4 regions of the Streptomyces sp. NPDC053665 genome follow, and region 3 is predicted to be linked to each of the others. Evidence: riboswitches for the same ligand, from Rfam matches in the RefSeq annotation. Region 3 holds a riboswitch; each other region holds the start of a gene.
The links. A riboswitch is a leader RNA that binds a small molecule or an ion and turns the genes downstream of it on or off. The one in region 3 is predicted to bind cyclic di-AMP.
Positions count from the first base shown of each region.

Region 1: linked by a shared signal. The riboswitch ahead of ACZ6ZN_RS07110 (M23 family metallopeptidase) and the one ahead of ACZ6ZN_RS03195 (M23 family metallopeptidase) in region 3 are both predicted to bind cyclic di-AMP.
Region 2: linked by a shared signal. The riboswitch ahead of ACZ6ZN_RS14345 (C40 family peptidase) and the one ahead of ACZ6ZN_RS03195 (M23 family metallopeptidase) in region 3 are both predicted to bind cyclic di-AMP.
Region 4: linked by a shared signal. The riboswitch ahead of ACZ6ZN_RS26195 (transglycosylase family protein) and the one ahead of ACZ6ZN_RS03195 (M23 family metallopeptidase) in region 3 are both predicted to bind cyclic di-AMP.

Region 1 covers NZ_JBVJKK010000001.1:1,621,866-1,629,479, forward strand. Annotated here, with positions in the region: gene ACZ6ZN_RS07100 (HPr family phosphocarrier protein) at 160-441, shown strand; gene ACZ6ZN_RS07105 (GntR family transcriptional regulator) at 639-1,334, opposite strand; gene ACZ6ZN_RS07110 (M23 family metallopeptidase) at 1,531-2,319, opposite strand; cyclic di-AMP (ydaO/yuaA leader) riboswitch at 2,333-2,497, opposite strand; gene ACZ6ZN_RS07115 (M16 family metallopeptidase) at 2,689-4,077, opposite strand; gene ACZ6ZN_RS07120 (M16 family metallopeptidase) at 4,074-5,444, opposite strand; gene ACZ6ZN_RS07125 (DNA gyrase/topoisomerase IV subunit A) at 5,663-7,614, shown strand, end outside.
Region 2 covers NZ_JBVJKK010000003.1:297,614-305,227, forward strand. Annotated here, with positions in the region: gene ACZ6ZN_RS14340 (SLAC1 family transporter) at 1-399, opposite strand, end outside; gene ACZ6ZN_RS14345 (C40 family peptidase) at 477-1,646, opposite strand; cyclic di-AMP (ydaO/yuaA leader) riboswitch at 1,655-1,828, opposite strand; gene pcrA (DNA helicase PcrA) at 2,142-4,625, shown strand; gene ACZ6ZN_RS14355 (M23 family metallopeptidase) at 4,711-6,300, opposite strand; gene ACZ6ZN_RS14360 (esterase/lipase family protein) at 6,519-7,409, opposite strand.
Region 3 covers NZ_JBVJKK010000001.1:737,534-745,147, reverse strand. Annotated here, with positions in the region: gene ispG (flavodoxin-dependent (E)-4-hydroxy-3-methylbut-2-enyl-diphosphate synthase) at 1-90, shown strand, start outside; gene dxs (1-deoxy-D-xylulose-5-phosphate synthase) at 120-2,015, shown strand; gene ACZ6ZN_RS03215 (aspartate aminotransferase family protein) at 2,012-3,427, shown strand; gene ACZ6ZN_RS03210 (helix-turn-helix domain-containing protein) at 3,495-4,142, shown strand; gene ACZ6ZN_RS03205 (DUF6126 family protein) at 4,139-4,258, shown strand; gene ACZ6ZN_RS03200 (tyrosine-protein phosphatase) at 4,290-5,087, opposite strand; cyclic di-AMP (ydaO/yuaA leader) riboswitch at 5,592-5,746, shown strand; gene ACZ6ZN_RS03195 (M23 family metallopeptidase) at 5,751-6,683, shown strand; gene ACZ6ZN_RS03190 (SGNH/GDSL hydrolase family protein) at 6,927-7,614, shown strand, end outside.
Region 4 covers NZ_JBVJKK010000007.1:83,014-90,627, forward strand. Annotated here, with positions in the region: gene ACZ6ZN_RS26185 (FtsB family cell division protein) at 1-138, opposite strand, end outside; gene eno (phosphopyruvate hydratase) at 253-1,533, opposite strand; gene ACZ6ZN_RS26195 (transglycosylase family protein) at 1,933-2,652, opposite strand; cyclic di-AMP (ydaO/yuaA leader) riboswitch at 2,657-2,823, opposite strand; gene ACZ6ZN_RS26200 (transglycosylase family protein) at 3,052-4,050, opposite strand; gene ACZ6ZN_RS26205 (cytochrome P450 family protein) at 4,230-5,504, opposite strand; gene ACZ6ZN_RS26210 (nucleoside triphosphate pyrophosphohydrolase) at 5,551-6,570, opposite strand; gene ACZ6ZN_RS26215 (SurA N-terminal domain-containing protein) at 7,370-7,614, opposite strand, start outside.

The sequences.
Region 1 (7,614 bases), 880 kb from region 3:
TCCGACAGCGGCGCGGGGCAGTCTGTGGAGGGCGTCGGTCGGGTCGAGGCCGCGATCCGATCTCCGCCCCGGGGCGGTGGCACGACAGGGCCGCTCCCGGTGGGCTTCACGTGTGGGAAACTGGTCTAGACAACCCGGAACACCGAAGGGCAGCAACACATGGCTGAGCGCCGCGTCAACGTCGGCTGGGCCGAGGGCCTCCACGCCCGCCCCGCCTCCATCTTCGTCCGAGCCGCCACGGCCACAGGCGTCCCGGTGACGATCGCCAAGGCTGACGGCAACCCCGTCAACGCGGCCTCGATGCTGGCCGTCCTGGGTCTGGGCGCCCAGGGCGGCGAGGAGATCGTCCTCGCCTCCGACGCCGAGGGCGCGGACGCCGCCCTGGACCGGCTGGCCAAGCTGGTTGCCGAGGGTCTCGAGGAACTGCCCGAGACCGTCTGATGTGAGAGCGCCTCTCCGGCGCGTGCGGGGCCCATTCGGTGTCGACCGGATGGGCCCTTCGCATTTCGGGGCTGCATTTCCGTGCACGCACACGCACGGCCGCATGCGCGGGATGCCGCATTTTCAGGAACAGGGCAGCGGACATGCGGAATTCCGGCGCTCCGGAAATTCCCTGCTCTTTGTATACGGCTCTCGCGTTAAATCCGCGGGCTCGCCGTGTTGACGGGATGTTGCGAGTTCCTCACCCGCCCGGCGCGCTCCCCGGCCGAGCCGGACCGCAGGCGGTGGGCGGCGGTCGCGCGCTCGACGTGCAGGGCCGCGGCCGCCCGCGCGCGCTCGCCGTCGCCGCGCGCCACGGCGTCCACGATCGCGCCGTGCTCGTTCCACGACTCCACCGGGCCGGGCGGCGCCTCGACCGTGTACATCCAGGCGATCTTGTGCCGGAGCTGGGTGAGCACCGCGGTCAGCGCGGGGCTCCCGCAGGCCTGGGCCAGCGTCTCGTGGAACCAGCCGTCCAGGGAGCGCAGGTCGTCGCCGCCGCCCTGGCGCGCCCGCTCCCGGCCCAGCCGGACCAGGCCGCGCAGGACCTTGAGATGGGCCTCGGTGCGGCGCTGCGCGGCCCGGGCCGCACCGAGCGGCTCCAGCAGCAGCCGCATCTGCAGCAGGTCGGCGGCCTCCTGCTCGGTGGGTTCGGCGACGCAGGCGCCCGCGTGCCGTCTGGTCACCACGAAGCCCTCGGCCTCCAGGGTGCGCAGGGCCTCCCGCACGGGAACGCGGGAGACGCCGTAGCGGCGGGCCAGCAGCTCCTCGGTGAGCCGGGCCCCGCGCGCGTGGACGCCGGCGACGATGTCGTCCCGGATGGCGGTGCACACCGAGTGCGCGGGAATGCGCATGACCGACCTCCGTCTGATTCCCGGGGAAAACGCCGACGCGCGCTCCACGGCTCTTCATTGCGAGTGACTCTATGGCAATGTGCCGCACTTTCCGGCGGCGGACGGAAATCAGGGAGAAGTTTTTGGACGACGAGCCGTCCGGGACGCGAAAAGCCCCGGCCTGCGGGCCGGGGCTTTCACGGAACTCGGGGTGACGTCAGAGGTTGACGCCGTGCGAGCGGAGGTAGGCGACGGGGTCCATGTCGGAGCCGTACTCGGGGCTCGTGCGGGCCTCGAAGTGCAGGTGCGGGCCGGTGACGTTGCCGGTCGCGCCGGACAGGCCGATCTGCTGACCGGGGGTGACCTGCTGGCCGACCGAGACGCCGATGGACGACAGGTGGCCGTACTGGGTGTACGTGCCGTCGTTCATCTTGATCACGACCTGGTTGCCGTACGCGCCGCCCCAGCCGGCCTCGACGACCGTACCGGCGCCGACGGAGTGGACCGAGGTGCCGGTCGCGGCGTGGAAGTCGACGCCGGTGTGGCTGCCGGAGGACCACAGGCCACTGCTGGCCTGGTAGCTGGTCGACACGTACGAGCCGGAGATCGGGGACACGAAGGTGTTCAGGCGCTTGCGCTCGGCCTCGCGGGCGGCGCGCTCCTTGGCCTCGCGCGCCTTCTCGGCGGCTTCCTTGGCCTTCTTGGCCGCCTCGGCGGCCCGCTCGCGCGCGGCCTCCTCGGCCTTCTTCTTCGCGGCGGCCTCCTCGGCCGCCTGCTTCTGCGCGACGGCCTGGGCGTCGATCTGCTCGGCGACGGTGTCGCCCATGGTGACGACGGGGGTGAGACCGGTCTGCTCGGGAGCCGGCTCGGCGGCGAAGGCGGCCGGAGCGGCCACGGTGCCGATGACGCCGGTCGTGGCGAGAGCCGCGACGCCCGCCGCACGGGCCGTGCCGCGCTGGAGGCGGCTGGGGCGACGGTGCTTCCCGGTGGCGCGGGTGAACGCCATGAAGTGGCTGGTCCTTTCCTTCCTTCTCGCCTACCGGGTTAGCTGACGGGTTCGGAGCAGGAAGGTCTCCTACGGACCCCCTCGCGGCTCGCGCGGGCGTCCGATTCACCCCAGGGACTGCGGTTGGGTCCCCGGCTCCCCTGGCTCGCGCCGTACGGGGACTCGGCGATGACTGTCCGGTGCCGCGGGTGCGGCGCACTGCCTGACGAACAGCCCGGATGACGCTAAGCGGCGCCGCTTTCAATTCCCAAACGAAACCCGCCTTTTGTAGCGCATCCCACAGGGCAGACGGGCCTCCTCCGTACCAATTCGGGCATAAGGGAGCCCTGGTGCCTTCGATGACAACCAGGGCTCCCGCGCGCGTGTGCCCTACTCCGCGGTGACGACCGAGACTTCGCCGATGCCGAGGGCCTCGACGGGCGCCTTGATCTGCGTCGCGTCACCGACGAGCACGGTCACCAGACGGTCCACGGGGAAGGCGCTGACGACCGCCGCGGTGGCCTCCACGGTGCCGGTCGCGGCGAGCTGCCGGTACAGCGCCGCCTGGTAGTCGTCGGGCAGGTGCTGCTCGACCTGGTCGGCCAGCGTGGAGGCGACGGCCGCCGCCGTCTCGTACTTCAGCGGCGCGACGCCGACCAGGTTCTGCACGGCGACGTCCCGCTCGGCGTCGGTCAGCCCCTCGGCCGCCAGGGTGCGCAGCACGGTCCACAGGTCCTGCAGGGCGGGACCGGTGTTGGGCGTGTCCACCGAACCGCTGATGGCGAGCATCGAGGCGCCGGTGCCGTCCGGGGCGGACCGCAGGACCTGGGCGAACGCCCGCACCCCGTAGGTGTAGCCCTTCTCCTCGCGCAGCACGCGGTCCAGACGGGACGTCAGGGTGCCGCCGAGGCAGTACGTGCCGAGCACCTGGGCGGGCCAGACGCGGTCGTGCCGGTCCGGGCCGGTGCGGCCGATGAGCAGCTGCGTCTGGACGGCGCCCGGGCGGTGGACGATGACGACCCGGCCCCGGTCGTCGGCGGTGACCGGCGGCACCGGACGCGGCTCGGCACGGGAGCCGGTCCAGGCGCCCAGCGTGTCACCGAGCAGGGCGTCGAGGTCGATGCCGGTGAGGTCGCCGACGACGACGGCGGTGGCCGTGGCGGGCCGGACGTGCTTCTCGTAGAAGCCGCGTACGGCCGCGGAGTCGATCGCGGCGACGGTCTCCTCGCCGCCCTGCCGGGGCCGCGACATGCGCGAGTCCGCCGGGAACAGCTGCCGGGACAGCTCCTTGGCGGCCCGGCGCGAGGGATTGGCCAGCTCGTGCGGGATCTCGTCGAGGCGGTTGCGGACCAGCCGCTCGATCTCGCTGTCCGCGAACGCGGGCGCCCTCAGGGCGTCGGCCAGCAGACCGAGCCCCTTCTCGAGCCGGGAGGCCGGGACCTCCAGGCTGATCCGGACCCCGGGGTGGTCGGCGTGCGCGTCCAGGGTGGCGCCCGCGCGCTCCAGTTCGGCCGCGAACTCCTCGGCGGAGTGCTTGTCGGTGCCCTCGGAGAAGGCCCGCGCCATGATCGTGGCGACGCCGTCCAGGCCGGCCGGCTCGGCGTCCAGGGGCGCGTGCAGCAGCACCTCGACGGCGACGACCTGCTGGCCGGGGCGGTGGCAGCGCAGGACCGTCAGGCCGTTGCCGAGAGTGCCGCGCTCCGGGGCCGGGAAGGCCCAGGGCTTGGCCTCGCCCGCCTGCGGCCGGGGGTGGAAGTCCATCGTGGCGAGCTCGGTCACTTGGCCGCCTCCTCGTTCTCGTCGCCGGCCGCGGGTGCGGTGTCCCCGGCATCGTCGGTCTCGTCGGCGACGGGCTCGTAGACGAGCACCGCGCGGTTGTCGGGGCGCAGGCGGGCCTTGGCGACCTCCTGGACCTCCTCGGCCGTGACCTCCAGCACGCGCTGGACGGCGGTCAGGGCGAGCTGGGGGTCACCGAACAGCACGGCGTACCGGCACAGTTCGTCGGCGCGGCCCGCGACCGTGCCGAGGCGGTCCAGCCACTCGCGCTCCAACTGGGCCTGGGCGCGCTCCATCTCCTCGGCCGTGGGGCCCTCCTCGGCGAACCGGGCGAGCTCCTCGTCGATGGCGGCCTCGATCACCGGCACCTCCACGTCACCGGACGTCTTGACGTCCAGCCAGCCCAGCGAGGGCGCCCCGGCCAGCCGCAGCAGGCCGAACCCGGCCGCGACGGCCGTACGGTCGCGCCGCACCAGGCGGTTGTACAGCCGGGAGGACTCGCCGCCGCCGAGGACGGTCAGGGCCAGGTCGGCGGCGTCGCACGCGCGTGTGCCGTCGTGCGGCAGCCGGTAGGCGGCCATCAGGGCACGCGCCGGGACCTCCTCCTCGACGACCTCGCGCAGCTGCTCGCCGATGGTCTCCGGCAGGGAGCCGTCGCGCGGGGCGGGCTTGCCGTCGTGGCCGGGGATGGAGCCGAAGTACTTCTCGACCCAGGCCAGCGTCTGCTCGGGGTCGATGTCGCCGACCACGGAGAGCACGGCGTTGTTCGGCGCGTAGTAGGTGCGGAAGAACGCGCGTGCGTCCTCCAGGGTCGCCGCGTCCAGGTCGGCCATCGAGCCGATCGGGGTGTGGTGGTAGGGATGGCCCTCCGGGTAGGCGAGGGCGGTGAGCTTCTCGAAGGCGGTGCCGTAGGGGACGTTGTCGTAACGCTGGCGGCGCTCGTTCTTGACGACGTCGCGCTGGTTCTCCATCGACTCCTCGTCGAGGGCGGCCAGCAGGGAGCCCATGCGGTCGGCCTCCAGCCAGAGGGCGAGCTCCAGCTGGTGGGCGGGCATGGTCTCGAAGTAGTTGGTCCGCTCGAAGCTCGTGGTGCCGTTCAGCGAGCCGCCCGCGCCCTGGACCAGCTCGAAGTGGCCGTTGCCCTTGACCTGCGCGGACCCCTGGAACATCAAGTGCTCGAAAAGGTGAGCCAGGCCCGTACGCCCCTTGACTTCGTGGCGCGAGCCGACGTCGTACCAGAGGCACACCGCCGCGACGGGGGTCAGGTGGTCCTCGGAGAGCACCACGCGCAAGCCGTTGGCCAGGCGGTGCTCGGTCGCTGTCAGGCCTCCGGAGCCTGCCTGGGCTGTGGCCGTGTGACCCATGGGCATGTACGTCCCTTCGATCGCGGAGCGGTCTTCACAACCGCGGATTCGTGCCGGTCCTGCCACTGTATGCAAGCGCGCGAAGCCCTGGTGAAGTTCCCGGTGCCGGCCTCGTTCCGGGGGCGCGGGCGCCGCTTGCCCCGGGGCCTGGTCCCGCTTGTCAGTGCGGCGGTCCACAATGGTCCGCGTCAGATCTGGATCGCAGCAGCAAGGAGCCGGCAGCGATGGCCCGCCGCAGCACGAAGACCCCGCCGCCCGACGACTCGTACGAGGAGCGGATCCTCGACATCGACGTCGTCGACGAGATGCAGGGCTCCTTCCTCGAGTACGCGTACTCGGTCATCTACTCCCGGGCCCTGCCGGACGCCCGCGACGGTCTCAAGCCGGTGCACCGGCGCATCGTGTACCAGATGAGCGAGATGGGCCTGCGCCCCGAGCGGGGGTACGTCAAGTGCGCCCGTGTCGTCGGCGAGGTGATGGGCAAGCTGCACCCGCACGGCGACGCGTCGATCTACGACGCCCTGGTGCGCATGGCCCAGCCGTTCTCCATGCGCGTCCCCCTGGTGGACGGCCACGGCAACTTCGGCTCGCTGGGCAACGACGACCCGCCGGCCGCCATGCGGTACACCGAGTGCCGCATGGCCGAGGCGACGAGCCTGATGACGGAGTCGATCGACGAGGACACCGTCGACTTCAACCCCAACTACGACGGCCAGGAGCAGGAACCGGCCGCGCTGCCCGCCGCCTTCCCGAACCTGCTGGTCAACGGCGCCTCGGGCATCGCGGTCGGCATGGCGACGAACATGCCGCCGCACAACCTGCGCGAGGTCATCGCCGCGGCCCGCCACCTGATCAGGCACCCGAACGCGGACCTCGACGCCCTGATGAAGCACGTCCCCGGTCCGGACCTGCCCACCGGCGGCCGCATCGTCGGCCTGTCCGGCATCCGGGACGCCTACGAGAGCGGCCGGGGCACGTTCAAGATCCGCGCGACCGTGGCGGTGGAGCAGGTCACAGCCCGCCGCAAGGGCCTGATCGTCACCGAGCTGCCCTTCGCGGTCGGCCCCGAGAAGGTCATCGCCAAGATCAAGGACCTGGTCGGCTCGAAGAAGCTCCAGGGCATCGCCGACGTCAAGGACCTCACCGACCGCGAGCACGGGCTGCGCCTGGTCATCGAGATCAAGAACGGCTTCGTGCCGGAGGCGGTCCTGGAGCAGCTGTACAAGCTGACGCCGATGGAGGAGTCCTTCGGCATCAACAACGTCGCCCTGGTCGACGGCCAGCCGCTCACGCTGGGCCTGAAGGAGCTGCTGGAGGTCTACCTCGACCACCGCTTCACCGTGGTGCGGCGGCGCTCGGAGTTCCGCCGCGGCAAGAAGCGCGACCGGCTGCACCTGGTCGAGGGCCTGCTGACGGCCCTGCTGGACATCGACGAGGTCATCCGCCTGATCCGCTCCAGCGAGAACTCCGCCCAGGCCAAGCAGCGCCTGATGGAGCACTTCTCGCTGAGCGAGGTGCAGACGCAGTACATCCTCGACACGCCGCTGCGCCGGCTGACCCGGTACGACCGCATCGAGCTGGAGACGGAGAAGGACCGGCTCAACGCGGAGATCGAGGAGCTGACCCGGATCCTCGACTCGGACGCGGAGCTGCGCAAGCTGGTCTCCTCGGAACTGGCCGCGGTGGCCAAGAAGTTCGGCACCGACCGGCGCACGGTCCTGCTGGAGTCGGGCGGCGCTCCGGTCGCGGCCGTACCGCTACAGGTGGCGGACGACCCGTGCCGGGTGCTGCTGTCCTCGACGGGTCTGCTGGCCCGTACGGCCGACGCCGAGCCGTTCGCGGAGGACGCCGGCGCCAAGCGCGCCAAGCACGACGTGATCGTCTCGGCGGTACCGGCGACGGCCCGCGGCGAGATCGGCGTGGTGACCTCCTCGGGCCGGCTGCTGCGGCTGAACGTGGTCGACCTGCCGCAGCTCCCGCAGCCCCTGCCGACGCCCAACCTGGCGGGCGGCGCCCCGCTGGCGGAGTTCGTGTCGCTGGAGGGCGACGAGACGGTCGTCTGCCTGACCACCCTCGACGAGTCGTCCCCGGGCCTGGCGCTCGGCACGCAGCAGGGCGTCGTCAAGCGCGTCGTGCCGGACTACCCGTCCAACAAGGAGGAGCTGGAGGTGATCAC
Region 2 (7,614 bases), on a different contig from region 3:
CAGGGCCGCCGCCAGCACGGCGAGGCACTGGGTGGCCACACACCGCAGGAACACCGTTCCCCGCCGGCCGCCGACCTCCACGGCCAGCAGCACCGCCCAGACCAGCGCGGACAGGGCCAGCAGCGCCCAGCCCACGGACCGCAGACCCGCGGCGGTGAAACCGGTGCCGAGGAGGGCGGCGGCCGCCGCGGTGGTGAACACCGCCGGCACCTCCGCCCGCCACGCGCCGCGTGCCCGCTGCAGCAGGCTCACGGCCGACACCAGCCACGCCCCGCAGGCCAGGGCCAGCACGACGCGGGAGAGGGTGGCGTGACCCGCGGAGTCGAGACCGACCGACACGGTGCCGGTCGCCAGCGCATACGTCGCCCACCAGGTGGCAAACGGGGAGGGACCGGACATAGCGCCGATGCTAGAGAGCAACGCGCGCCGGAGGTGAGGGGCACGCGCGCGTGCCCCTCAAAAACGTCCGTGTCCGCTCAGGCGGGCCGCACCACGCTGTGGATCGCCGACTCGCCGTCGTAGTAGACCGACTCCTCGCGCACGTACGTGCCCGGCTTCGGCGCGTGGATCATCATGCCGTTGCCGATGTACAGCCCGACGTGCGTGACGTCGTCGTAGAAGAAGACCAGGTCGCCCGGCCGGGCCTGGGACACCGGGACGGTGGTGCCGGCGTCGACCTGGTCGTAGGTCGTGCGCGGGAGGGTGACGCCGGCGGCCTTCCAGGCGGCCTGGGTGAGGCCCGAGCAGTCGTAGGAGCCGGGACCGACGGCACCCCAGACGTACGGCTTGCCGATCTGGGCGCGCGCGAACGCCAGGGCCTTGTCCGCCTTGGTGGCGTACGAGGAGTCCACCGGGGCCGGCGTGGAGGGCGAGCCGGAGTCCTGCGACGGCGAGCCGCTCTCCTGCCGGGGGGCCTCCTCGCGCTGGGTCTGCTCCTGCGCGGTCTGCTGCCGGGCCAGCTCGGCGGCCCGGCGGGCGGCTTCCCGCTGCTTCTCCTGCTCGATGGCCGCGAGCCGCGCCTTCTCCTCGGCGGTCAGCCGCGACATCAGCGCGCGGGCGTCGGCCAGCTTGCGCTGGACGGTCGCCTTGGCCGCCTTCAGGTCGCCCTGGGCGTCGGTGAGCTTCTCCAGGCTCTCGGTGGCCTCCCGGCGCTTCGTCATCGTCTCGGACTGCTGGGTGACGAAGTCGTCGACCGCTTCCTTCTGGCGGCCGGTCATCCGGTCCATCAGCTGGGTCTGGTCGAAGTAGTCCTGCGGGGTGTCCGCGAGCAGGAACGTCGCCGTCTCCGGCGCGGCCGCCCCCGTGCGGTACTGGGCGGAGGCGTAGGAGCCGAGCTTCTCGCGCGCCTCGTTGAGCTTCCCGGCGCGCTGCGCGACGTCGTCGAGGAGGGTGTCGACGCGCTTGCGCTGCTTGGCGGTCTTCTCCTTGGCCCCGTTGTACTTCTCGGTCGCCGACTCGGCCTGGCGGTACAGGTCGTCGACTTTCTTCTCGACTTCTTCGAGGCTGGGCTTGTCGTCGGCCTCGGGGGCGGCGTTGGCCGACTGGGACAGCAGGGCCACGGAGGTGAGGGCCGCCGTTGCCAGGGCGGGGGTCCGTATGCCTGCCACGCGCGAACCGGTGGGACGCGACTTGCGGTGCGACGCCAAGGGAGGCGACTCCTTCCATCGTCCGCCTACCGGGTTAGCTGTCGGGTTCGGGCGGGTGGTTCGGAAGGGTTGCCCTACGGCCTTCTCCGGATCAGGAGGCGGGCCGATTCACCCCGGGGTTCTCGGTTGGGTCCCCGGCTCCGGCTGCCGCTGCGGCACACCGGACTCGGCGGAGGCCGCGCGGCCCGGCGACGTTCGCCGGAAACGGTCGTGCGGCCTGGTCGCACGGTAGCCAACTCGTGTGGCCTCTGTGAAGGTTGATGGGTGATATGCCCGATACATTTTCGTGACCTTCCCGGGGAGCGTTGCTCGGAGTGAACGATCCAGGCGGCTCGGTCCTGATTTGCCCGGGATTGTTGCGGACATAGCGGAACGTGATCATGCGGCGCTGGAGGGTGACATCGCGCCACGGGCCCGGCCGCCCCGCCGGTGCCCGGGGCGATGTCTCCGGGGTGGCGGCGGACTGTCAGTGGGGCGCCCTAGACTCGGAGAGCGATGAGCAGCCTCTTTGACGACAACTTCCTGGCGAGCCTCCAGGCCCAGCGGGGCCCCGCGGACGAGCCCCCGCCGCCCCCCGAGGACGATCACGCTCCGGAGCCGCTTCCGGACGATCTGTTCGGCGGGAAGTTCGACGTGCCGCCGGACCGCGACACCCACTACCGGGACGGCGCCCCCCGCCCGGTGATCGACGCCGCCGCGCTGCTGGAAGGGCTCAACGACAACCAGCGGGCCGCCGTCGTCCACTCCGGCTCCCCGCTGCTCATCGTCGCCGGCGCCGGCTCCGGCAAGACCCGCGTGCTCACCCACCGCATCGCCCACCTGCTGGCCGAGCGGCACGTGCACCCGGGGCAGATCCTCGCGATCACCTTCACCAACAAGGCCGCCGGCGAGATGAAGGAGCGCGTCGAGCAGCTCGTCGGCCCGCGCGCCAACGCCATGTGGGTCATGACCTTCCACAGCGCGTGCGTGCGCATCCTGCGCCGGGAGAGCAAGAAGCTCGGCTTCACCTCCTCCTTCTCGATCTACGACGCCGCCGACTCCAAGCGCCTCATGGCCCTGGTCTGCCGCGACCTGGACCTCGACCCCAAGCGCTTCCCGCCCAAGTCCTTCAGCGCCAAGATCAGCAACCTGAAGAACGAGCTGATCGACGAGGAGGACTTCGCCGCCCAGGCCACCGACGGTTTCGAGAAGACCCTCGCCCAGGCCTACGCCATGTACCAGTCGCGGCTGCGCGAGGCGAACGCCCTCGACTTCGACGACCTGATCATGACGACGGTCAACCTGCTGCGCGCCTTCCCGGACGTCGCCGAGCACTACCGCCGCCGCTTCCGCCACGTCCTGGTCGACGAGTACCAGGACACCAACCACGCCCAGTACGCCCTCGTGCGCGAGCTGGTCGGCACCTCCGAGCACCCGGTCGACGTACCGCCCGAGGCCGAGGTGCCGCCCGCCGAGCTGTGCGTGGTGGGCGACGCCGACCAGTCGATCTACGCCTTCCGCGGCGCGACGATCCGCAACATCCTCCAGTTCGAGGAGGACTACCCGGACGCGACGACGATCCTGCTCGAGCAGAACTACCGCTCCACGCAGACCATCCTGTCCGCGGCCAACGCCGTCATCGAGCGCAACGAGTCCCGCCGCCCCAAGAACCTGTGGACCAACGCGGGCACCGGTGCGCGGATCACCGGCTACGTCGCCGACACCGAGCACGACGAGGCGCAGTTCGTCGCCGACGAGATAGACCGCCTCACCGACGCCGGCGAGGCCAAGGCGGGCGACGTCGCGGTCTTCTACCGCACCAACGCCCAGTCCCGTGTCTTCGAAGAGGTCTTCATCCGCGTCGGCCTGCCCTACAAGGTCGTCGGCGGCGTGCGCTTCTACGAGCGCAAGGAGGTCCGGGACGTCCTGGCCTACCTGCGCGTGCTGTCCAACCCCGAGGACTCGGTGCCGCTGCGCCGGATCCTCAACGTCCCCAAGCGGGGCATCGGCGACCGCGCCGAGGCGATGATCGACGCCCTGTCCCAGCGCGAGAAGATCAGCTTCCCGCAGGCGCTCAAGCGCGTCGACGAGGCGTACGGCATGGCCGCGCGCTCCACCAACGCCGTCAAGCGGTTCAACACGCTGATGGAGGACCTCCGCACGATCGTCGAGTCCGGCGCCGGGCCTGCCACCGTCCTGGAGGCCGTGCTGGAGCGCACCGGCTACCTGGCCGAACTCCAGGCGTCCACCGACCCGCAGGACGAGACCCGGATCGAGAACCTCCAGGAACTCGCCGCCGTCGCCATGGAGTTCGAGCAGGAGCGCGGCGAGGACGCGGAGACCGGCGGCACGCTGTCCGACTTCCTCGAACAGGTCGCCCTGGTCGCCGACTCCGACCAGATCCCCGACGAGGAGGACGGCGACGGCGTCATCACGCTGATGACCCTGCACACCGCCAAGGGCCTGGAGTTCCCGGTCGTCTTCCTCACCGGCATGGAGGACGGCGTCTTCCCCCACATGCGCGCCCTGGGGGAGAACAAGGAACTGGAGGAGGAGCGCCGCCTGGCCTACGTCGGGATCACGCGCGCCCGGGAGCGGCTGTATCTGACGCGGTCCACCCTGCGCAGCGCCTGGGGCCAGCCCTCGTACAACCCGCCCTCCCGGTTCCTGGAGGAGATCCCGCCGGCCCACGTCGAGTGGAAGCGCACGGGTGCGACCGTGCCCGCGTCCTCCGGGCCGGTCTCCGCGGTCGCGGCCTCCCTGTCCTCGTCCCGCTCGCGCTCCTCGGCGTCCGGCGCCTCCGGCTTCGCCACGCGCCGCACCGCCGAGAAGCCGGTGGTGGCGCTGACCGTGGGGGACCGGGTCACCCACGACCAGTTCGGCCTCGGCACGGTCGTCGCGGTCAAGGGCACGGGAGCGAACGCCGAGGCGACGATCGACTTCGGCGACACCAAGCCCAAGCGGCTGCTGCTGCGCTACGCGCCGGTGGAGAAGCTCTGATCCGCTGAGCGGAGGCTCCCGTTCGCACGCCGCGGGCGGGAGCCGGGCGCCGGGAACCGCCGGGGCGCCCCCGGCGGCCGGACGGTCAGGCCGGGTTGATGCCGTGGCTGCGCAGCCACGGGAGCGGGTCGATCGCCGAGCCGCCGCCCGGACGCACCTCGAAGTGCAGGTGCGGACCGGTGGAGTTGCCCGAGTTGCCGGAGCGGGCGATCGGGTCGCCGGCCTTCACGGCCGTACCGGAGGGGACGGTGTAGGTGGAGAGGTGGCAGTACCACGTCTCCGTGCCGTCCTTCGCGGTCACGATCATCATGTTGCCGTAGGCGCTGTTCCACTGCGTGCGCACGGTGCCGTCGGTCGCGGCCATCACGGTCGTGCCGTACGCGACGGGGAAGTCGATGCCCGTGTGCAGGGACATCCAGTTGATGCCCGACTGGCCGTAGTAGGCGCTCAGTCCGTGCTGCGAGACCGGCAGGGCGAACTTGGGGCGCAGCCGCTCCTTGCGGGCCGCCTCCTCCGCCGCCCGCTTCTTCTCGGCGACCTGCTGGGCCTTGAGGTCGATGCGCTCCTGCGTCCGGCTGGCCCGGTCGGCGAAGTCGTCGGCGCCGGCGGCGAGGCTCTGCAACTGCGTGTCGAGCTTGTTGTTGGCGGCGGCCGGCTTCACCGGCTGCACGTCCGCGGCCGTCGTGTGCGCCTCGGCCGCGCTGTCGTCGGTGAAGCTGCCCACCGACGCGGCCGCGATCCCCGCGACACCCATCACGCACGCCGACGGCACCGCGACGGTCAGCAGCGCCGAACGCTTCGGCGGCGTACGGCGGCGGGAGCGGGACCCGGCCCGCGCCGCGGCCCGGGAACCGGGGGGCGCGACCTCTTCCTGGCCGTCCAGGAGCGGGCCGACGGCGGGCAGTTCACCGGTGGAGGCCGTCTCGCCGCCGTCGGCGGCGGGCCCGTGGCCGGTGGGGTCGTCGTAGCCGACGTGCTCGAACGTCGCGGTCTCGAGCTGGTCGAAGGGCACCGGCTCGGACGGGTCGAACTGCGTCGGCTCGTGCGCCTCGAACGGCGTCGGCTCGCGCTGCTCGAAGGTTTCGGCAGGGTGCTCGTGGCCGTCGCCGGCCGGTGCCGAGCCGTCGGAGTTCCACTGCGTGGCGTCGTAGGCGCCGGTGTCGAAGGTCTGCGTGCCCCAGTCCCACTGCTGGGTGTGGCCGGCCGCGTTGCCCGACGGGTCCGGCTGGAGCCAGGCGCCGCTGTCCCACTGGCCGGTGGCGTCCGGGGCCGGGGACGGCGACGGGATGCCCGCCACCGGCTGCTGCCCGGTCGCCCAGGAGGTCGTGTCGTAGACGCCGGTGTCATAGGCGGCGTGGTGCTGGGCCGCGTAGGCGTCATAGTTCGCGTGCTCGGGGGTACCCGTGGACCACTGACCGGAGTTGTAGGCACCCGTGTCGTGGCCGTTGCCCGGCATGTCGCCGAAGAGGGGGTCCGTGGCGAAGCTCGGAGCGGAGTGGGCGGAGGCGTCGAGCCCCGCGCCGTCGCCGGAGGGAAAACCGGTGGCGGGGTGGTCGCCGTACGTGGTGAAGTCGCCGTACGGGGCTTCCTGGGTGCCGTACGACGCGTAGTGCGCCGAGTCGGCGTCGGAAGCCGGAGCCGGGGGCATGGTCCCCGACGGGTGACGGTCGTTCACCAACTTCTCTTTCGCCTCGACAACAGGGGCTGCCAGAGCAGTGCGGCGACTGTACCCGGCGGTACGCGGGCACGACAATCTTCGGCAGGTTTCACGCGCGCAGGAAACGGGCATTCGGCCGTGTTTTGACGGATGCGGGCGCGGGCTTGGCCTTGTGTTCGAGGTTTGTTCGAAGCTGATCGGGGCTGCGCGGTCCTGTGGCGGCTGTATGACGAATTTCAGGCCACCGTCAGACCACCGGCGGCATCCCCCGCCGGGCCGTCGGCCCCGTCCGCGGAGGGTTCCCCCGGGTGTGCCGCGTCGAGAGCCTCCCGGATCCCGGCGGCGACCGCGGGATACACGGGCAGGGCGAGATGGCCGATGCCGGTGACCCGTACGGTGCGCACCGACAGATCGGGATGGTCGATGCGGGCCGCCTCCGGCGGGACCATCACATGATCCAGGTCGCTCCAGAAGGCGACGAAGTGCGTACGGCAGTCAGGGGCGGGCAGGGCGAGCTCCTCGAGCACCGGTGAGCCGGGGCGCATCTGGCGCACGATGGGGTGCGCGTCGGCCAGGCGCGCCGCCCGGGTGCCCGCATGCGGTGTGCCGAGCGTGACGAGGGTCCGCACCCGCGTGTCACCGCCGAGCCGCTGCACGTAGTACCGCGCGATCAGACCCCCGAGGCTGTGCCCGACGATGTCGACCCGCTCGGCTCCGGTGCGCTCGCAGACCTCCTCGATGTGCCGGCCGAGGCGCTCCGCCGCGACCCGTATGTCGCACGTCAACGGCGAGTAGTTGAGGGACTCGACCCGGTGCCTGCCGTGCCGGGCGAGGGTGCGGCGCAGCAGGACGAAGACCGAGCGGTTGTCGATGAGCCCGTGCAGCAGGACCACGGGCGGCTTCGCCCGCGCGGGCAGCCGGGCGGCGCCGTCGCCGGCGGGTGCCGGGACCGGGGCGCGCCGTTCCCGAGTGATGCCGGAGGGGTAGAGGAGGAGGTGCCCGGCCAGGATCGCCAGCTCCAGGGCGGTCGCCTTGAGCAGGGCCGCGGACCATCCGCCCGGCAGGGCCGTCGCCGCGGGCGGCAGACTCCGGCCGGCCGGGAGGAACGGCAGGGAAGCACCGCTCATCCGGCCGACGGCTGCGATCACGCTGATCCCGGTGACCTTCACGGCCGACCTCCTGTCGGCACGCCTGGGGCGGCTTTGCCCCCCGTGTGCCCTCGTGGAAAGCAGCCGTGAAGACGGCCGGCGACGATCGCCCGAGCGGTGTGAGCCCCGTGGGCTGCGGGAACAGTGCGCGGCCTGTGGCGTGGGTGACGCCGGTGGTGCGACG
Region 3 (7,614 bases):
GAGACGCTGATCGACGAGGCGATGAGACTCGCCGAGCAGCTGGAGCAGGACGGCGTGGGGCCGGGGGAGCCTGCCGTCACCGTGAGCTGAGCAGCACGGAAACCGAAGGGGGCCCGTAAGTGACGATCCTGGAGAGCATCCGCGGACCACGCGACCTGAAGGCGCTGTCCGAGGCGGAGTTGAGCGCACTGTCCGCGGAGATCCGGGAGTTCCTGGTGCACGCGGTCGCCAGGACCGGGGGCCACCTGGGCCCCAACCTGGGTGTGGTGGAGCTGACCCTGGCCCTGCACCGGGTCTTCGCGTCGCCGGCCGACCGCATCCTGTGGGACACCGGCCACCAGGCGTACGTGCACAAGCTGGTCACCGGCCGGCAGGACTTCTCCAAGCTGCGCGGCAAGGGCGGCCTGTCCGGCTACCCCTCGCGGGAGGAGTCCGAACACGACGTCATCGAGAACAGCCACGCCTCCACCGCCCTCGGCTGGGCCGACGGGCTGGCCAAGGCACGCGAGGTGCGGGGCGGGGACGGCCACGTCGTCGCGGTCGTCGGCGACGGGGCGCTCACCGGCGGCATGGCCTGGGAGGCCCTCAACAACATCGCGGCCGCCCGGAACCGGCCGCTGATCATCGTGGTCAACGACAACGAGCGCTCCTACGCCCCGACCATCGGCGGGCTCGCCGACCACCTCGCCACCCTGCGCACCACCGACGGCTACGAGCGGGTCCTGGCCTGGGGCAAGGACGTGCTCCAGGGCACGCCCCTGGTCGGCGGCACCCTCTACGAGGCCCTGCACGGTGCGAAGAAGGGCTTCAAGGACGCCTTCGCCCCGCAGGGCCTGTTCGAGGACCTGGGCCTGAAGTACGTCGGCCCGATCGACGGCCACGACATCGGGGCCGTGGAGTCGGCCCTCCGGCGCGCGAAGCGCTTCCACGGGCCGGTGCTCGTGCACTGCCTCACGGAGAAGGGCCGGGGGTACGAGCCCGCCCTCGCCCACGAGGAGGACCACTTCCACACCGTCGGCGTCATGGACCCGCTCACCTGCGCCCCGCTGGCGCCGGCGGGCGGCCCCTCCTGGACGTCCGTGTTCGGCGAGGAGATCGTGCGGATCGGCGAGGAGCGGCAGGACGTGGTGGCGATCACCGCCGCCATGCTGCACCCGGTCGGCCTCGGCGCGTTCGCCGCGCGGTTCCCGGAGCGGGTGTGGGACGTCGGCATCGCCGAGCAGCACGCGGCCGTCTCGGCTGCGGGCCTGGCGACGGGCGGACTGCACCCGGTCGTCGCCGTCTACGCCACGTTCCTCAACCGCGCCTTCGACCAGCTGCTGATGGACGTGGCCCTGCACCGCTGCGGGGTGACCTTCGTCCTGGACCGGGCCGGGGTCACCGGCGTCGACGGGGCCTCGCACAACGGCATGTGGGACCTGTCCGTCCTGCAGGTCGTGCCCGGACTGCGCATCGCCGCGCCCCGGGACGCCGACCAGCTGCGGGCCCAGCTGCGCGAGGCGGTCGCCGTGGACGACGCGCCGACCCTGGTCCGCTTCCCGAAGGAGTCGGTGGGGCCGCGCATCCCGGCGATCGACCGGGTGGGGGGAACCGACGTCCTGCACCGGGCGCCGGACCCGCGCGTGCTGCTGGTGGCGGTCGGCGTGATGGCGTCCGTCTGCCTGCGGGCCGCGGAGCTGCTCGAGGCCCGCGGCATCGGCTGCACCGTCGTCGACCCCCGCTGGGTGAAGCCCGTCGACCCCGCGCTGCCGGCCCTGGCCGCCGAGCACGACCTGGTCGCCGTCGTCGAGGACAACAGCCGGGCCGCCGGCGTGGGCTCGGCCGTGGCGCTGGCCCTCGGGGACGCGGAGGTCGACGTGCCCGTGCGGCGCTTCGGCATCCCGGAGCAGTTCCTCGCACACGCCAAGCGCGGCGAGGTGCTGGCCGACATCGGCCTGACCCCCGTAGAGATCGCCGGACGGATCAGCGCGAGTCTGACCGTCGAGGAAGAGCAGTCCAAGGAGTCACAGGAATGACCACCGCCGAATCCGCGTCGGAGTCGTCGCAGGCCGGGGAGTTCGACCTCGGCGCGCTGCTGGCCGAGCGCGGGGCCGAGCGCTACGAGCTGCACACCCGGTACCTCAACCACCAGCTCCCGCGCATGCTGCACACCATCGGCTTCGACAAGGTCTACGAGCGCGCCGAGGGCGCCTACTTCTACGACGCGGACGGCAACGACTACCTGGACATGCTCGCCGGGTTCGGGGTGATGGGGCTCGGCCGCCACCACCCCGTCGTCCGCAAGGCGCTGCACGACGTCCTCGACGCCCGGCTCGCCGACCTGACCCGCTTCGACTGCCAGCCGCTGCCCGGCCTGCTGGCCGAGAAGCTGCTGGCGCACAGCCCGCACCTGGACCGGGTGTTCTTCGGCAACAGCGGCACCGAGGCGGTCGAGGGGGCACTGAAGTTCGCCCGGTTCGTCACCGGCAGGCCCAGGGTCCTGTACTGCGCGCACGCCTTCCACGGCCTGACCACCGGCGCGCTGTCCGTCAACGGCGAGTCCGCCTTCCGCGACGGCTTCGCCCCGCTGCTGCCCGACACGGCCGTGCCGCTCGGCGACCTCGACGCGTTGGAGCGGGAGCTGGACAAGGGCGACGTCGCGGCCCTGATCGTCGAGCCGATCCAGGGCAAGGGCGTGCTGGAGGGCCCGCCCGGCTGGCTGCGGGCCGCGCAGGAGCTGCTCCACCGGCGCGGGGCCCTGCTCATCGCCGACGAGGTGCAGACGGGCCTCGGCCGTACCGGCGACTTCTACGGCTACCAGCACGAGGACGGCGTGGAGCCGGACCTGGTGTGCGTGGCGAAGGCGCTGTCGGGCGGCTACGTCCCCGTCGGCGCCACCCTCGGCAAGGAGTGGATCTTCAAGAAGGTCTACTCGTCCATGGACCGGGTTCTGGTCCACTCGGCGAGCTTCGGGTCCAACGCCCAGGCCATGGCGGCCGGCCTGGCGGTGCTGTCGGTGATGGAGAACGAGCAGATCGTCGCCGGCGTCCGGGCCACCGGCGAGCTGCTCAGGTCCCGGCTCGCGGCGCTGACCGACCGCTACGAGATGCTCGCCGAGGTGCGCGGCCGGGGGCTGATGATCGGCATCGAGTTCGGCCGTCCGAAGTCGCTGAAGCTGCGCAGCCGCTGGGCCATGCTCCAGGCGGCCCGCAAGGGGCTGTTCGCGCAGATGGTCGTGGTGCCGCTGCTGCGGAAGCACCGGATCCTCACCCAGGTCTCCGGCGACCACATGGAGGTGATCAAGCTGATTCCGCCGCTGATCATCGGGGAGCGGGAGGTGGACCGGTTCGTCGAGGCGTTCACGGCCGTGATGGACGACGCCCACGACGGCGGACTGATGTGGGACTTCGGCAAGACCCTCGTCAAGCAGGCGGTCGCCAACCGCTGAATCCGGCCCGGTTTGCCTGAGAGGCAAGAAATTTGCCGCACAGGCAAACCTGCGGCTGAATGGAGGCATGAGCTCCTCCGCAAGCGAGCGGCCCCCAGCGGCCGGCTCGCCGGCCGAACCGGCCCCCGGCGCCCTGCCGGCCGCGGTCGCCCCGCAGCTGCGGGCGCTGCGGCGGCAGGCTTCCCTGACGCTGGAGGCCGCGGCCCGCGCCGCCGGGCTGTCGCCCGCGCACCTGTCCCGGCTGGAGACCGGCCGGCGCCAGCCCTCCCTGCCGATGCTGCTGGCACTCGCCCGCATCTACGGTACGACGGTCTCCGAACTGCTCGGCGAGACGGTCGCCGAACGGGACTCCGTCATCCGCGCCGCCGCCATGGAACCCACCGCGGCGGGCGGCTGGACCTACTGGCAGGCCGGCGCCCCCGGCCGCGGGATGCAGGCTCTGCGCGTGCACGTCCCCTTCGGCTCCCAGGGCGACATCGTGCGCGTCCACCCCGGGGAGGAGTGGCTGCACGTGCTGCGGGGCCGGCTCCGGCTGCGCCTGGCCGACACCCTGCACCGGCTGGCGCCCGGCGACAGCGCCCACTTCGACTCGCTGACCCCGCACCGCATCGCCGCCGAGGACCACGACGGCGTCGACCTGCTCTTCGTGCACACCCTGCTGCAGAGCCCCACGGCCGCCCTGTGCCTGGGCCCCAACCCTGGAGAGACGACATGAGCGACTTGGAGGAGAAGTTCCCCCGGGCCCTGTGGGTGCGCCTGCTGGTCTACCTGATCCTGGGACACGTCTTCGCCGCCTTCATCTACCTGCTGTTCGAGGTCGGGACGAAGTAGATCGCGGCCGGGGCCGGGGTCCGGGAGGGCCTCAGTCCAGCAGCCGCTCGCGCAGCCGCTCCCGGGTCTCGGGAGCGAGCCCCAGCCCCTGCTCCAGATAGGCGTCCACCCCGCCCCAGGTCTCCTCGATCGTGTCGAAGGCGGCCGTCAGGTACTCGGCGCGCGCGTCGAACAGGGGGCTGAGAAGTTCCATGACCTCGGGGGAGTACGCCGAGGCGTGCGAGCTGCTGCGGTGGACCTTGTAGCGGCGGTGCTTGGCGTTCGACTTCAGGTAGTCGTCGACGATCGCCTCCCGCTCGACGCCCACCGCCAGCAGCGTCACCGCCACCGACAGCCCCGCGCGGTCCTTGCCGGCCGCGCAGTGCATCAGTGCCGGGACGCTGTCCTGCGCCAGCGCGTGCAGGACCCGGGAGTGCTCGCCGGTGCGGTCCTTGACGATCGAGCGGTACGAGGCGATCATCCGGGCCGCGCCCTTGCCGTCGGCCAGGATCGCGCGCAACTGGTCCAGGTCGCCGTCGCGGACCATCGTCCAGAACTCGGCGCCGTCGGCCGGGTCGCTCAGGGGCAGGTTCACGTTGCGCACACCCGGCAGCGTGACGTCCGGCCCCTCCAGCTTCTGGTCGGCCGCGTTGCGGAAGTCGAAGATCGTGTGCAGGCCCAGTCCGGCCAGGAAGGCGGCGTCCTCCCCGGTCGCGTGCGCGAGGTGGCCGCTGCGGAACAGCACGCCCGGGCGCACCCGCCGTCCGTCCACCGTCGGCAGTCCGCCGACGTCGCGGAAATTGCGCACTCCGGTCAGCTCGGGCTCCGTCGACGGGACCTGCTGTGTCACGAGGGCTCCTCCCCATCGGTGCCCGCCGCCGCGGCTCGCCGGCGGGCACCACCCGACGATACGACATGCCTGCCTGGGGCAATCAGGTGTCCACAGGCGTCGCCGGCCGTCCCGGCCCTCGAGGGGCGGGCGACGGGGCGGCGGCCTCCCCGGTGCCGGGATCGTCGTCCATGTTGAGCGGAAGTGGCCGTTTGGTCCGAATGAGGCGCTTCGGCCGCTTCGCCACAACGTGCCCTGGTCGGCGCCGAGATGGGGCGAGGAGGCGTGACCATCGTCATATCCGTGACGATGTGTTGTCGCCATGTGCACGTAATTCAGGCGATTATCCGGGACATTGGGAAAAGCCGAAGATCGTGGATCCACGCTCGGTGACGGCGGAGAACACCGGCGCCTCAGGGAAAACACCGTCACGCGCAACCACAGGCTTGTCCCTTCGCGTCCCGGTCGCTTACGTTCCACACCGATCCGGACGGACGCCTAATCCTGCCGCCGCCCGGTGCCCGCACACACTGACCCGACGTACGGCAGGAGCGGGGGACCCACAGGTACGACGCCTGTTCCGGTTCCCGGAACGGCTTGGGGTTCAGTCGCGCCACGGCGCGGCCGGGCATCTCCAGCCCGCACCCGACAGCTCACCTCGCAGGCGACGGAGAGGAATTCGCCATGCCCGCGAAGGGTAAGCACCGCCGTCCCAAGACCCAGCGTTTCACCCGCTCCATCGCCGTCGCCGGCACCGGCGGCGCCGCTCTCGCGCTGCCGCTGATGGGAGCCGCCGGCGCCCACGCCGCCACCCCGCAGACGGCTCCGGACAAGGCGGTCCAGTCCGCTCCGGCCCCGGAGAAGAAGGCCGCCGAGAAGACCGCCGGCGCCCGCACGTACACCGTGAAGGCCGGCGACTACCTCGCGAGGATCGCCGCCGACCAGCACGTCAGCGGTGGCTGGAAGAAGCTGTACGCGGACAACCGCGACGCCGTCGGCGACGACCCGTCGCTGATCCACCCGGGCCTGAAGCTCTCCCTCGGCAAGAAGGCCGCCGCGAGCCAGGCCCCGGCGAAGCCCGCCCCCAAGGCCTCGGCGGAGAAGCCCGCGAAGAAGTCCGCCGCCGAGTCCTCCGCGGACACCTCCGCCAAGGCCGGCACCGCCGCGAAGCCGGCCGCCGCCGCGCCCGCCGCCCAGAGCAACGCCAGTGGCTTCTCGCTGCCGGTGGACGGCGCGTCCGTCGGCACCCCCTACCGCATGTCCGGCAGCATGTGGTCCAGCGGCTACCACACCGGTGTCGACTTCGTCGTCCCGACCGGCACCTCCCTCAAGGCCGTCGGCGCGGGCACGGTCGTCTCCGCCGGCTGGGGCGGCGCGTACGGCAACCAGGTCGTCATCAAGCTCAGCGACGGCAACTACGCCCAGTACGCCCACCTGTCGCAGCTGTCCGTCTCGGTCGGCCAGACCGTGACCGCCGGGCAGCAGATCGGCCTGTCGGGCGCGACCGGCAACGTCACCGGACCGCACCTGCACTTCGAGATCCGCACCACGCCCGACTACGGCTCGGACGTGGACCCGGTCGCCTACCTGCGCTCGCACGGCGTCTCCGTCGGCTGACCGACCGCACCCCCACCTGCCTGACACGCCGCCGAAGGCCGGACCCGAACGACCGGGTCCGGCCTTCGGCGTGTGGCGAGCACCCCCAACGCCCCCGTGGACATGCGTATTCCGAAGTTGACCAACCCTTGGGGAGTGGCCTTTCTCACCGCCCGTCAAGCCCTGCCTACGGTCGCGTAGGTCACATTCGAGGGTGAATCATGAACGGCTGTGGCAGACGATTCGAAGAGTGACAGCAAAGCAGTGATCGGGTCGTACGTGGCGCTGGGGGACAGCTTCACCGAGGGCGTCGGCGACCCCGGCCCCGACGGGGCGTTCGTCGGCTGGGCCGACCGGTTCGCCGTCCTGCTCGCCGACCTGAGGCCCGAGGGCGACTTCCGGTACGCGAACCTCGCCGTGCGCGGCAAGCTCCTCGACCAGATCGTGGCGGACCAGGTGCCGCGGGCCGTCGAACTGGCCCCGGACCTCGTCTCGTTCTGCGCCGGGGGCAACGACATCATTCGGCCCGGCACCGACCCCGACGAGGTGGCCGAGCGCTTCGAGCGGGCGCTGCTGCGGCTCACCGCCGCGGCCGGCACGGTGATGGTGACGACCGGGTTCGACACCCGGGGCGTGCCCGTGCTCAAGCACCTGCGCGGCAAGATCGCCACCTACAACGGACATGTCCGGGCCATCGCCGACCGGTACGGCTGCCCGGTGCTCGACCTGTGGTCCCTGCGCAGTGTCCAGGACCGCCGGGCCTGGGACGCCGACCGGCTGCACCTGTCTCCCGAGGGGCACACACGGGTGGCGCTCCGCGCGGGCCAGGTGATGGGCCTCGACGTGCCCGCCGACCCCGAGCAGGTCTGGCCGCCGCTGCCGCCGCGCGGGGCGTTCGACATGCGGCGCGACAACGTCCAGTGGGCGCGCGAGTTCCTGGTGCCGTGGATCG
Region 4 (7,614 bases), on a different contig from region 3:
CAGCGCCGCCCGGCCGGTCAGCCGGGAGCGGCGGGCCTGGCGCCTGGTCTGGGAGCGGTAGACCCGGGCCGCGGTCTGCTCACCGAGCAGCCGGATCCTGGTCGCGGTGGAGAACCGGTCCCGGTCCTTCACGGCCATGTCAGTCCGCCTCCCGCTCCACCGTCATACGCGCGTACGTCCCCGGACACGGTACGGGACCGAGTCCGGGGACGTACGTACGACGCTGCTGCCGACGAGCCGGGTCTGTCGCCGTCAGCCCTTGAAGCGCGGGAAGGCGCTGCGGCCGGCGTAGACCGCGGCGTCGTCGAGGATCTCCTCGATGCGCAGCAGCTGGTTGTACTTGGCGACGCGCTCGGAGCGGGCCGGGGCGCCGGTCTTGATCTGGCCGCAGTTGGTGGCGACGGCCAGGTCGGCGATGGTGACGTCCTCGGTCTCGCCGGAGCGGTGGGACATCATGCACTTGAAGCCGTTGCGCTGGGCGAGCTCCACGGCGTCCAGGGTCTCGGTCAGCGAGCCGATCTGGTTCACCTTCACCAGCAGGGCGTTGGCGGCGCCCTCCTCGATGCCGCGGGCGAGACGCTCGGGGTTGGTGACGAACAGGTCGTCGCCGACGAGCTGGACCTTGTCACCGAGCTTGGCGGTGATGGTCTTCCAGCCCTCCCAGTCGTCCTCGAACAGCGGGTCCTCGATGGAGACGAGCGGGTACGCGTCCACGAGCTCCGCGTAGTACTCGGTCATCTCGGCCGCCGAGCGCTCCTTGCCCTCGAAGGTGTAGACGCCGTCCTTGTAGAACTCGGAGGCGGCCACGTCGAGCGCGAGGGCGATCTGCTCGCCGGGGGTGTAGCCGGCTTCCTTGATGGCCTCGAGGATGAGGTCGAGGGCCTCGCGGTTGGAGCCGAGGTTCGGGGCGAAGCCGCCCTCGTCGCCGAGGCCGGTGGCCAGGCCCTTGCCCTTCAGGACCTTCTTCAGCGTGTGGTAGACCTCGGCGCCCCAGCGCAGGGCCTCGGAGAAGGACTCCGCGCCGATCGGCGCGATCATGAACTCCTGGATGTCCACGTTGGAGTCGGCGTGCGAGCCGCCGTTCAGGATGTTCATCATCGGCACCGGCAGCAGGTGCGCGTTCGGGCCGCCCAGGTAGCGGAACAGCGGCAGGTCGCTGGCCTCGGAGGCGGCGTGGGCGACGGCGAGGGAGACGCCGAGGATGGCGTTGGCGCCGAGCGAGCCCTTGTTGTCGGTGGCGTCCAGGTCGAACATCGCCTGGTCGATCAGGCGCTGCTCGGTGGCGTCGTAACCGACCAGCTCCGGGCCGATCTGCTCGATGACCGCGAGGACGGCCTTCTCCACACCCTTGCCGAGGTAGCGGTTCGAGTCGCCGTCGCGGAGCTCGATGGCCTCGAAGGCGCCCGTGGAGGCGCCGGACGGGACGGCGGCACGGCCGGTGCTGCCGTCGTCGAGGCCGACCTCGACCTCGACCGTGGGGTTGCCTCGGGAGTCCAGGATTTCCCGGGCTACGACGACGTCGATGGACGGCACGAGCATCTCCTTCTTATGTGACGCGGTGACGCGGGTCGCGTGGACCCGGCGGGGTGCGGGCCCGGTGGCTCGCGACATGAGCCTAACCGGCCCGGGGCGATCGGCCACCGGGTCGCCCACCCCATGGACAGAACCGAGAGTAAATTGTTTCCGAACGGAACAAAGGCGGTTCGCCGCAACGGGCCGAAACTCGGCCCCCGGAGCCCGGGCGGACATGACCCCGCCCCGGTGCGTACGGGGGAACGCGCACCGGGGCGGGGAGCCCGTGGGGACGGGGGTCCCGCCCGTGCGGCGGGGGGCCGCCTGTCAGGGCGAGGGCCTCCCGCGAGGGCGGGGCCGCCGGGCGGCCGGACCGCGGGTGTGCGGTGCGGACCGCCCTGCGGCGGTGGGAGCTGCTGCTTACTTCAGGTGCAGCTGCTGGCCCGGGTAGATGAGGTTGGCGTCCTCGACGATGTCCTTGTTCAGCCGGAACAGCTTCTCCCAGCCGCCCTTGACCTTCTCCTCGGCCGCGATCGAGCTGAGGGTGTCGCCCTTGACGACCTTGTACTCGCCGTCGCCCTTCTTGACCTTCTTGCCGGTCGGGGTGGTGACGGTCTTCTTGGCGGCCGGGCGCTCGTCGGAACGGGAGGCCGGCTGCTGCTCGGTCTCGCGGGACTCGGTGCCCTGCTGGTTCTGCTGGCTCTGCTGGTTCTGCTGCGAGGAGCCGGCGGAGCTGCCGGAGTCGGTGGAACCGCCGCCGGTGTAACCGGCGCTCGACAGGCCCTTGCCGCAGACCGGCCAGGCACCCTTGCCCTGGCTGGCGAGGACCTTCTCGGCGATCTCGATCTGCTGCGCCTTCGAGGCCTTGTCGGCGGTGGAGGCGTACTGCGTGCCGCCGTAACCGGCCCACGTGGAGGCGGAGAACTGCAGACCGCCGTAGTAGCCGTTGCCGGTGTTGATGGACCAGTTGCCGCCGGACTCGCACTGGGCGACGGCGTCCCACTCGGAGGCGGTGGCGGCGGAGGCGTTGCCGGCCGCCATCAGCGGAGCGGCGACGGCGGCGGAGGCGACACCGGCGACGGCGATGGCGCGAGTGGCCTTGGACGGACGACGGTGCTTGCCCTTGCCGGAAAACAGCATGGATGGATCCCCTCACCGACGCCTGCGAGGTGAGCTGTCGGGTTCGGGCCGGTTGAGTTGCCCGGCCACGTCCCTCACGGGACGCGGCTCCACCCCTAGCCCTTCCGGCTCAACGAGCCGGTCGGGCACCTACCTTGGGTCCCCCGCTCCTGCCTACGGCGCTTGACGCGACGACTGTTCCCGTACGGCCGCTGGCAGGATTCGGCGTTGCGGCCGCCGGGGCTCGCGGTGGCGAGCGGTCACGACCGTAGACAGGCGATCGCCGGAATTTCAAAGACGATCAAGGCTTCTGAGACCTATCTCTCACCACGTTTATACGGGACATAGGCCGCGAAACATGGCGTGAACTCGCGTCGATTCGGGGCGACTTCCGCCGCCGTTCCCGCACTGCCCGAACGGCTACTTCCCGTCCGTTTCGTCCTCTGCGGTAAGCGTCTGACCGGGCAGAACGGGCTCCGCATCGCTGTCGGCGGCCTTCTCGCCCCCGGCGTACAACTCGTCCCATCCCCCGTCGATCCGGAGGGAGTCGGCGATGGACCAGGCGCTGTCCCCGACGCCGACGATGTAGGCGCCCTCCGACTTCTCGTCGGAGCCCTTCTCGTCGCGCGAGGCGTGGCGCCCCGAGGACCCGTTCGCAGCGCCGTCCGCGGACTCGGTGCTCTCGTCGGCACTGGGGCCGCGGTGCCGGCCGGAACCGGTGTCCGCCGCGGCCGAGGAGCCGTCGCTCGGGCGGGACTTGCCGGATGCCTCGCTCTCGGGCGTGGCCGACCGCGAGCCGGCCGACCCCCGATCGGCACTGCGAGAGGCGCGCGATGTACCGGAATCATCCGATTCGCCCCGAGATGCCGACGAAGCGTCAGGTGACGCCGAGCCGGACGGGGAAGACGACGGGGACGATGCGGACGGGGAGGGCGAGGCGGAGGACCCGGAGGATCCGAGCGAGTCGAGCAGTCCGGGCGAGTCCGTCGGAGCGGAGTCACCGGACGAGCCGGACGAGCCGGACGCATCGCCCGAACCCGACGCACCCTTCTCGAGGCCGGAGAGGAGCCCGCAGGTGTGCCAGGCGCCGACCCCCTGTTCGGCGAGGATTCTCTCGGCCACGGCTATCTGCTGCGAACGGCTGGCCAGATCGGCGCTCGCGGCGTAGTCGAGACCGCCGTGACTCTCCCAGTCCTCCTGGGAGAGCGCGAGGCCGCCGTAGTAGCCGTTGCCGCTGTTCTGGCTCCAGGCCCCGCCGGTCTCGCAGTCCGCGATCCGGTCCCAGGTGGCGCCGTCCGCAGCGCTGGCACCGGAGGCCCCGAGGAGCGGGATCGCGATGGCGGAGCCGGTCACTCCGGCCGCGACGAGGAGAGCCGGAGCCTGGCGGGGGCGACGGTGACGACCGTTCCCGGAGAGCATACGGAGACCTTTCGCAAGACAGCAGTGACCCGCGCGGCGCCGTCTCCGGGCCGCGTTGATGGGTGAACGTATAGGCAGACGATCACTTGTCACAAGTTCATGCCGCGCAGATCACGTGAAGATCACAGACATGACGGCGTGTCATGTTTGGCGGGAGCGCTCGCTGGTCATGGCGGCCGTCACACCGGAGTGAACTCCACCGGGAGGGTCCGCAGCCCCCGCATGATGAGCCCGCCGCGCCAGCGCAGCTCGTCCGGGTCGGCCGCGAGCCGGAGGTCGGGCAGGCGCGTCAGCAGCGTGGCGAGGGCGGTCTGGCCCTCCAGCCGGGCTAGCGGGGCGCCGAGACAGTAGTGGATGCCGTGGCCGTACCCGAGGTGCTGGTTGTCCCGGCGGGACAGGTCCAGCGTGTCCGGCTCGGCGAACCGCTCCGGGTCCCGGTCCGCGGCCGCCAGCACCACCAGGACCGGGTCGCCGGCCTCGATGCGCTGCCCGCCGACCGTCAGCGGCTGCGTGGCGAAGCGCCAGGTCGCGAGCTCGACGGGGCCGTCGTAGCGCAGCAGTTCCTCCACGCCGGTGGCCAGCAGGTCCTGCTCCCCGGCGGCGAGGGACGCCTGGAGGCGGGCCCGCTGCCCGGGGTGGGTGAGCAGGGCGTAGGTGCCGTTGCCGATGAGGTTGACGGTCGTCTCGAACCCGGCGAACAGCAGGATGAACGCCATGGCCGCCGCCTCGTTCTCGGTGAGGTGCTCACCGTGGTCGGAGGCGCGGATGAGCCCGGAGATGAGGTCCTCGCCGGGGGCCGGTTCGTCGGGCAGCACCTGGCGCTTGCGGTGGATCAGCTCGGCGAGGTAGCCGCGCATCTTCTTCACCGAGCGGGCGACGCCGCCGCGGGGCCCGCCCTGGTGACGGATCATCATGCCCGCCCAGACGCGGAAGTCGTCCTGGTCCTCGCGGGGGACGCCTAGCAGGTCGCAGATGGCGTAGATGGGCAGCGGGAAGGCGAACTCGTGGATGAGGTCCGCCGACCCCGTCCGCGCGAACCGGTCGATGAGGCCGTCGGTCAGCTCCTGCACCCGGGGGGCGAACTCGGCGACCCGGCGGGGCGTGAACGCCTTGGACACCAGCCGCCGCAGCCGGGTGTGGTCCGGCGGGTCGATGTTCAGCAGGTGCGTCATCAGCTCCGCCTTGCGCTCCCCCGGGATCCCGGTCTTGCCCTTGGCGTGGGCCGGTTCGTCGTGGTGCGCCGGGTTCTTGGAGAGCCGGGGGTCGGCGAGCGTCTGCTTGGCGTCCGCGTAGCGCGTGACCAGCCAGGCCTCCACCCCGCTGGGCAGCCGCGTGCGGTGCACCGGGGCGTGTTCACGCAACCAGGCGTAGGCGGGGTAGGGGTCGCTCGCGAACTCCCAGGTGAAGAGTTCCGGGGCGGCGGCGGGCGTGCTGGGCTGGGGCTGGTCGGTCACGGTCCGACGGTATCCGGCCCGCCGGCCCCGTCCGGCCCGGGTCCGCTCAGCCCTCGGCCCGCAGGATCGCGTCCCGGTAGGCGCGGGCCGCGGCTCTGAGCGCCGCCTCCGGGTCGACGCCGTCGGCCTCGGCGCGGACCGCCAGGGCCAGCAGCTCGTAGCCGATGCCCTCGACCGGGGGCAGGGGTATGTCGAGCCCGGCCGTACGGGCCCGGGAGGCGAGCTTGGCGGCCAGGGCCAGTCCCGGCTGGCCGAGGGGGACGCCGTCGGTGACGGAGGTGCGCTGCTTCTCGATCGCCTTGGTGCGCAGCCAGTGGGCCTTGACCTCCTCGGGGGTGGTGGCCGTCGCGTCGCCGAACACGTGCGGGTGGCGGTGGACGAGCTTGGCGACGATGCCGCCGGCCACGTCGTCGATGGAGAAGGGCGCCTCGGTGTCCTCCTCGGCGATGCGGGCGTGGAAGACGACCTGGAGGAGGACGTCCCCGAGCTCCTCGCGCAGTTCGTCGCGGTCGCCCTCCTCGATCGCCTCGACCAGTTCGTACGCCTCCTCGATGCCGTACTTCGCGAGGCCCTTGTGGGTCTGCCGGGACGACCAGGGGCATTCGGCGCGAATGCGGTCCATGACCTGGACGAGGTCGAGGAGGCGGGCGCCGGGCAGGTCGTAGGAGGCCGGGAGCAGCTCAAGCTCCGGCATGGCGAGGCGGCCGGAGCCGGCGAGGCGGGCCAGTCCGTCGGTCAGGGCCGGCTCGCCCTCGCCCGTCGCCACGACGACGACGGTGCGGCCGCCGGCGCAGGCGTCGACGAGGTCCTGCGCGGTGGGCGACGCCACCTCGACGACGACGCCGGCCTCGCGCAGATAGGGCAGCTGCGGGTGGGCCCCGTCCGCGCACAGCACCCGGTCGGCCGCGTGCAGGGCCTGCCAGGCGGGCCAGGAGAGCAGGCCGGGGGCGACGCGGTGGCTGGTCGTGAGCAGGACGGCGCGGCCGGGGTGGGCCGCCGCACCCGGGGCGGGCTGCGGGGGTCCCGGGGTGGCTTCGGAGCGGTTGGCGTTGGCGTTGGCGTTCACGTTTCGAAGCTATCCCACAGGGCCGACGGTGCCGGAGTTGTCCACAGGGGGTGGGGGCGGGCCCTCGAAAGTTGTCCACAGGGGGCGGTGAGCGGGGCGTGCGGAGGATTTCGCAGGGGCGGACCGGGCGGGCGTGCGGAGATCTCGCAGGGGGCAGACCGGGCGCTCGTGAGGGTCCGCCGGGGGCGCCGGGCGCGGGTGCTTGTCAGTGCCGCCGGGGGTGACGGGGCGGGTTCTTGTCGGGGCCCGCCAGGGGTTGGGTCGGGCACTCGACGGTGCCCGCAGGGGGTGACCGGGCGGGCGCTCGGCAGTGCCCGCACGGATTCCGACCGGGCACTCGGGGTGTCCGAAGGGGGTGACCAGGCGGGCGCTTGCCAGGACCCACACGGGGTCCGGCCGGGCACTCGGCGGTGCCCGAAGGACGTGACCGGGCGGGCGCTTGTCTGCACTCTCACGGAGTTCGCCCGGGCTCTTGTCGCGACCCGCCAGGGGTTCGACCGGGCACTCGGCGGTGCCCGTACAGGGTGCTATCAGGCACTCGGCGGCGCCCGCACCACGTATGACCAGGCACTCGGCACTGCCCGCACGGGCCAAGTCGGGCACTCGGCAGTGCCCCGCACCACGTACGACCGGGCACTCGGCACTGCCCGCACGGGCCAAGTCGGGCACTCGGCTGTGCCCGCGCCGGGCCCGACCGGGCGCTCAGCGGTCGCTCGTGCAGGCGGGATCGGGCGCCGGTCGGCCGGCCCGGGACCCGGGGGCCCGGAGGTGGCCCGGGCCCGGTGCGTCGTCCGGCGTGCTACATGGACTGCTGCGCCTGCGTCGCCGTCACGTCGCGGACCCACGGGGTCTTGGCGTCGGCGCGGCTGCTCTTGCGGACGTCCCACGTGCCGTAGCGCGGGTTGAGGTTGACGTCGAGGTCCTTGGAGGCGTCCGAGAGGGCCTTCCAGAACTCGGGGCGGCTGGTGTCGGTGCCGAGCTTCTCGGCGAGCTTCTGGGCCTCCAGCTGCAGGCGGAGGTTCTCCTCCAGGCGCTGCGGCGGGA